Magnetococcus sp. PR-3: one gene and its partner. The protein of the gene in region 1 interacts with the protein of each later gene in a pairwise test. Links are inferred from orthologs where the notes say so. Each region holds a gene or a part of one and is shown on either strand. Other genes may lie near its edges. The genes, in order: secG and secA.

Region 1 (3,166 bases):
GCTTGAAGGGGTTAAAACCGTTGCTTGGAACGGGCCTATGGGGGTCTTTGAAATGGAAGCCTTTGCCAGTGGTACCAACCATATTGGGAATATTCTGGCGCAGAGTGATTGTTTGTCCGTCATCGGTGGTGGAGATACCGCTGCCGCTGTGAAGCAAGCGGGTATTGCTGAGCAACTTTCTTATATTTCCACAGGTGGTGGTGCTTCTTTGGAGCTGATGGAAGGTAAACAGCTTCCTGGTATTGTCTCTCTGGATGATAAATAGGGTTTAAAGCGGGGCGGGGGTCTGTTGACCCTGCTCCGTTTGTTTTGCATGTTTTATGTTCCGACCTCCTGGAGCTTTTAGGTCAGAACAGGGACTCTATTTGATGGGGTTCTGTCTAAAGGAACCCTGACTTGGCGTTATTCCAAGTCGTGCTGGAGAGGTTCTTTAGGAGAATGGGAATAGGTTTGCTGTTTTAATGATGGTGTGCCTTTGTTGTCATCATCCATTCACAGCAAAGTGTCACACTCCATGTTTTGATGTGAATATGAGCTCTGTGATCGTAGAACGTGAGTGGGCTTATCTTTTAGTTTGATTTAACACTGTTATCTCTAAAAAACCTCTTATCCATGCGTGGAGTAGACACAATGCGGCGACCTCTGATTGCAGGCAACTGGAAACTCAATGGTATAACCGATGTAGCGAAAACCCTTTCAGGTGATGTCAGGGATGGTGTTGCTGCACGTAAGCCAGCATGTGATGTTCTGGTCTGTCCAACCTTCACTGTACTTAGTGCGGTGTCAGAGGTTGTCACTGGCTCAGGTGTTGATCTGGGTGCGCAGAATATGGCGGTGGCCACCAGCGGGGCTTTTACTGGGGAAATCTCTGGTGAAATGCTCAAAGATGTCGGGTGTAGCTATGTGATTTTAGGGCACTCTGAGCGTCGAACCCTATTTGGTGAAACCGATGCCTTAGTGGCAGAGAAGGTGGCCTCAGCCTACCGCGATGGTTTAACGCCCATTTTATGTGTGGGGGAAACCTTAGAGGAGCGTGAAGCCGAGCAAACCATGCAGGTTCTGCAAAAACAGATTCTTGCCTGTTTGCCAAGTCTGCCTGCGGAGCAAGAACAGCAGCAGCAGTTGGTCGTAGCCTATGAGCCTGTATGGGCCATTGGTACCGGTAAAGTGGCAACCACAGAGCAGGCCCAAGCCGCACATGCCTTTATCCGTGAATTGTTGGCTAAAGAGCTGGGTGCCAATGTATCTGACCATGTTCGTATTCTTTATGGCGGCTCCATGAAGCCCGGTAACGCTAAGGAATTGTTAGGACAAGCAGATGTTGATGGCGGGTTAATTGGTGGTGCTGCATTAAAAGCGAATGATTTCCTTGCCATCATTGATGGTTTAACGGCATAATACGCGGCTTAGTTGCCGAATGAACAGATTTGGCAGCGGAGTGGGTGACCTCTTTCGCTGTCTTGCTTTTGGAGCCCGACCTACCATGACCCTGCTGATTACTGTACTCCATGTGATGGCCTGCTTTATCCTGATCGGTGTTGTGTTGCTGCAAAAAGGCAGCGGTACCGATATGGGCGCTGCTTTTGGTGGTGGCTCTTCTCAGAGTGTTTTTGGAGCCTCTGGCGGCGGAAGCTTTATGGGTAAGTTTACCGCAGGTGTGGGTACGGTATTTATGCTTACCAGCCTGACTCTGGCCTTCATCACCACCTCAGATGGTGGATCTTCCTCTGTGATGGAAGGGGTTAAAGCTCCGGCTGCTCAAGAGCAGCAAGCACCTGTTGCGCCGATTGTTCCAAAAGAAGCCAAACCTGAAACCAGTGGTAGTGCGAAGCCTATCCCTGTTCAGTAATCAGGACTTTTTGTTCCGTCCTGCTGCAGACATATTGTTTGATCAAAGGGGCTTGTTTCTCTGTTATGAGAAATAAGCCCCTTTTTATTGCTTGTGAGCCTTTTCCCCTTCAAGTTGGCCGTAATCCACGTGGCCGTTAAAGCATTATTCCATCGATCGCCAAGCAGTAATAAAATACCTGCACGGAAGATGATCTCTTTTTTTGCGGTGCAAACCAGAGCAAGCAATTATCTGCCTGCCCTGATTGGGTGTGAGCCTTGGTGTATCCATCATGGGGTAGGGGGGGGAAACTATACTTGTATTGACGGTTGGTTGTGTTTTTAGCAGGTAAGAATAATTTAAAGTAAAGCTGATCTTGTTAAGTTAGGCTTAACAAATGAGAGACACCAAAGATCGTAAGCTATAGCTATCGAAAATCAAAGTTCGACAGTGCATGATTATCGATTATGAGCTATGACATAGAACTACGCCAACGAGTAATCGACTTTGTGGAATCTGGAGGTAAGAAGGCCGAGGCTGCCCGGATTTTTCAAGTAAGTCGAGCGACGATTTACAACTGGTTGTCACGAGACAGCCTAGAACCAACCCCACGCGTTCCAAGCGAGCAAAAGTTAAACAAGGCAGCCTTGCTAGAGCATGTCAAAGCCTATCCAGATGCTTTGTGAAGAGAGCGCGCCGTTCATTTCGGGATTTGTGACACCACCATTAGTGCTGCGCTAAGGAAGCTTGGGACCAGTAAAAAAACGAAGTGCTTCACTGAGAGATATACAGAAAAAGAGCGTACTATTGGGCTGATCTGTATCATCACTGGGAGAAGTGTGGTCATGAAAGTATAGTCTATTTTTATGAAAGCGGATTTGAAGAAGAGGTGATTCGCCGTCATGCGTGGGCACCAAAGGGTAAGAAGGTCTATGGTGACTTTGCGGGGGGTAAGTGTAAATGAACCAACTTGATCATGGCCCAACGCGGTAATGGGTGGTTAACGCCCATGATCTTTGAGGGTTCGTGTCATGCTCCGTTGGTTGAGGTATGGATTAAAAAGATGCTATGGCCTCAATTGAAAGAGCCCAGTGTAATCGTTATGGATAAGGCTAGTTTCCACAATAAATGGTGTATGACAGTGAAATACTGGCAAGAGAAGGTCATGTACGCCTCCCGCTCTCCCCGTACAGCCCAGATCTCAACCCTATTGAGCAAACATTCGCACTCTTGAAAAAACGTAGAGAGTTCACTGTGCCACCACCAATGTTAGAGCCATTCATGATGTCTAGCTATGGTTTGCGGTGACTATAGTAAGAAAAGAAAAAGGGAAAGCAG
Region 2 (3,598 bases), on another replicon or contig:
AAATTTCAGGGCACGTTGCGTACCGCTATAGCCCATGGCCGGGGGGAAGTGGAAGGCGACCATCAAAACGCGTTTACGCATGTATGAGCCCTCCTTTGTAGAAGCCACAAAACCGATATACCAACGAAGGGCAGACTGGGCTTACAGGGTAGCAAAACCACCCTGTAAGCCACAGACAGCCAGACACACCCGCTGGGTAAGAGCACCTAGTTCAAGCGATCTCTTAGCTTAACTTACCACAGCACTGCTTATATTTTTTACCACTGCCGCAGGGGCAGGGTTGATTACGCCCAATCTTCTCACCCTCTCGCTTAAAGGGTGTTTGGGGCATACCCTCGGCTGGGGCTTCACCCCCACCCTCACCGGCCCAAGCACCACTCTCGGGATGATCCATATTCATCTGCTGTTCACGGGCTGCCGCCAGCTCAGCTTCATGGGCCGCAACATCTTCCTGTTGCTGCACCTCAACCTTGCTTAGGAACTCCAACGCTTCCTGACGGATACGCTCCAGCAACATATGGAACAGCTCAAAGGCTTCGCGCTTATATTCATTGAGCGGATCTTTCTGCGCATACCCCCGCAGATGAATACCCTCTTTCAGATGATCCATGTTCAACAAGTGCTCTTTCCACAAAGCATCAAGCACCTGCAACATGATTGATTTTTCTAGATAGCGCATCAGGGGAGGGCCAAGACGCTCTTCACGGGCAGCCGAATACTCTTTGACGGCCTCCCACGCACGCTCTTTGGCGACCTGATTGGTCACCCCTTCTTCGTTTTTCCAAGGTTCGGCATCTAGATCCAGATTAAACTGGTGGATCATCGCCTCTTTAAAGGCTTTGGCATCCCACTCTTCTGGATAGATCTCCTCGGAGAGGTGAACATTGACCGTCTCTTCAACCAGCTCCTGGCGGATTTCATCGATGTAGTCACGAATCTCTTCGTTCTCCATCAACTCCTTACGCTGATCATAGATCACCTTACGCTGCTCATTCATCACATCATCAAACTTGAGCAGGTTTTTACGAATATCGAAGTTACGCCCTTCGACCTTCTTCTGAGCGGACTCCACAGCTTTATTGATCCAGGGGTGCACAATGGCTTCCCCATCCTGCAGGCCCAGCTTTTTCAACATGCCATCCATGCGCTCAGAACCAAAGATACGCATGAGGTCATCTTGCAAGGAGAGGTAGAAACAACTGGAACCGGGATCACCCTGACGACCGGAACGTCCACGCAGCTGGTTATCAATACGGCGGGATTCATGCCGCTCGGTGCCGATAATGTGTAGCCCCCCCGCCTCTAACACACGGGCTTTGGCCTCTTCACACTCTGCACGAATTTTGGCTTCCAGTTCCGCTTTTTTATCCTCGGGTGTATCGGCGGTGATCTCATTTTTGATCCGCATATCCACATTACCACCCAACTGGATATCGGTACCCCGACCCGCCATGTTGGTTGCAATGGTAACCGCCCCCAAACGCCCAGCCTGTGAAACGATCTCAGCTTCACGCTCATGGTGTTTGGCGTTGAGAATTTCATGAGGAATTTTAAGCTTCTTCAAGAAGTGGGAGACCATCTCTGACTTCTCAATGGAAACCGTACCCACCAGCACAGGCTGACCTTTATCGTGGGCGATTTTGATATCATCCGCCACAGCCTTGAGCTTCTCTTCCAAGGAGCGGAATACCATGTCATCCCGGTCTTCCCGAACCATATCTTTATTGGTGGGAATGATCACCACTTCCAGCTCATAGATGGATTGGAACTCAGCCGCTTCGGTATCGGCCGTACCTGTCATACCGGCCAGCTTGTTATAGAGACGGAACAGGTTCTGGAAGGTAATGGAGGCTAAGGTCTGGGATTCATTTTGAATCACCACCTGCTCTTTGGCTTCCAGGGCTTGGTGCAGACCATCTGAGAAACGACGGCCCGGCATCATACGTCCTGTAAACTCATCAATGATAATGACCTGACCATCTTTAACGATGTAATCCCGGTCATTCTCAAACATGGCGTGGGCTTTTAGCGCCTGATTGACATGGTGAACCATCTCAATATTGTGCAGATCATACAGATCGCCATCCCCAATCAGGTCAGCGCTGCGCATGAGCTCTTCAATTTTTTCATTACCCTCTTCGGTAAAGGTCACCGCACGCTGTTTTTCATCCAGCGAGTAATGAACCTCATTCTCCAAAGAGGGGATCAAGCGATCCACTTTATAGTACTTATCGGTATTGTCTTCGGTGGGACCGGAGATGATGAGCGGTGTTCTGGCTTCATCCACCAAAATAGAGTCAACCTCATCAACGATGGCAAAGTTCAGGGGACGCTGAACCATCTCCTCAAGGGAGAACTTCATATTATCCCGTAGGTAGTCAAAGCCAAACTCGTTGTTGGTACCGTAGGTAATATCCGCCTTATAGGCATCCTGACGGGCTTCATCCTCAATACCGTGGACAATAACCCCCACAGTCATACCCAGGAAGGTATAGAGCTTCCCCATCCACTCGGCATCACGACTGGCCAGATAGTCGTTTACCGTAACCAAATGGGCCCCTTTACCACTGAGGGCATTGAGGTAGAGCGGCAAGGTTGCGACCAGGGTTTTACCTTCACCGGTCTTCATCTCAGAAATTTTACCCTGGTGCAGAACAATGCCACCAATCAGCTGCATATCGTAATGGCGCATACCCAGGGCGCGTTTGCCCCCTTCACGCACCACAGCAAAGGCCTCCGGCAACAGTTCATCCAGTGTCTCGCCTTTTTCCAGGCGAGCCTTGAACTCATAGGTCTTTCCGGTTAGTTCCGAATCGGAAAGCGCCTCATACTCCTTTTCCAGGCCATTAATGCGGTCCACCAGCGGTTGCAAGGTGCGCAGATAGCGGTCATTACGGGAGCCAAACAGTTTACGGGCAATGGCGGAGAACATCAGTCGTCTCTTTATCTCTTAAAAGGGGTGCGGCGAACCAACATCCATCAAACAGCTCAAACCGCGTGTGTGAAGAGAAATCTTATAGCACGTACCGCCCCTTGGACACAATCGAAGCCGCTTAAAAGCAGCCTAAACAGATCCAATGGATGTATTTTAAGGCGGTCGTACAAAAAAAGAAAAAGGTGCCCCTTAAGCAAGGGCACCTTTTTTTGTGGCTGGCAAAAGTGTGTAGAGACCTGGTCACTCCTTGACCAATTTGGTCTCCACCCCCTCTTTTGTCAAAACACGGGCGGCCCAACTTGCTTCCGCTCGGTAGGGAAAAGGCCCGGCACGAACACGGGTAAAGTTGGTCCCTTTAACCTGTAAAGGTAAGCTACGAACCGGTATACCCATCTGCTCAACTTTACGCTTTAACCGATCTGCGTTGAGCATGTGGGCATAACTCCCCAGTTCCACATAGTACAGATCCCCATTGGTAATCGAGGGGCTCTGCTCCACATGCACTGGTTTGGTTTGAACAACCGGACGTTGCGTGGGTACTGGCTGTTTCATCACAGGTGGCGCTACCGGTGCTGTAATCGCCACCGGCTGCAACTCAGACATACGGGTTGGCGGTGTGGGTTCTACCGGCTCTGGAATAACCACCTCACCCACCCGGGGTGT

What was found.
Region 2: the proteins of secG (region 1) and secA interact in binary tests that used the Escherichia coli proteins (3 or more experiments, as listed by UniProt). The link is inferred for Magnetococcus sp. PR-3 from one-to-one orthologs.

Annotation. Positions count from the first base shown.
Region 1 is NZ_JBAHUQ010000008.1:3,568-6,733, reverse strand. Bases 321-3,166 are described here. They hold secG (preprotein translocase subunit SecG), read left to right. Parts: upstream 321-1,483; coding sequence 1,484-1,849; downstream 1,850-3,166. Other genes in these bases: V5T57_RS20875 (hypothetical protein), read left to right, coding at 2,805-3,062; V5T57_RS20880 (IS630 transposase-related protein), read left to right, coding at 2,296-2,514; tpiA (triose-phosphate isomerase), read left to right, coding at 631-1,398. In the rest of the region: V5T57_RS06485 (phosphoglycerate kinase), read left to right, coding at 1-265. UniProt on the Escherichia coli protein: Subunit of the protein translocation channel SecYEG. Overexpression of some hybrid proteins has been thought to jam the protein secretion apparatus resulting in cell death; while this may be true it also results in FtsH-mediated degradation of SecY.
Region 2 is NZ_JBAHUQ010000005.1:148,676-152,273, reverse strand. The notes cover bases 24-3,301. They hold secA (preprotein translocase subunit SecA), read right to left. Parts: upstream 2,933-3,301; coding sequence 224-2,932; downstream 24-223. Other genes in these bases: V5T57_RS05590 (SPOR domain-containing protein), read right to left, coding at 3,176-3,301; V5T57_RS05600 (glycosyltransferase), read right to left, coding at 24-81. In the rest of the region: more of V5T57_RS05600, read right to left, coding at 1-23; more of V5T57_RS05590, read right to left, coding at 3,302-3,598. UniProt on the Escherichia coli protein: Required for protein export, interacts with the SecYEG preprotein conducting channel.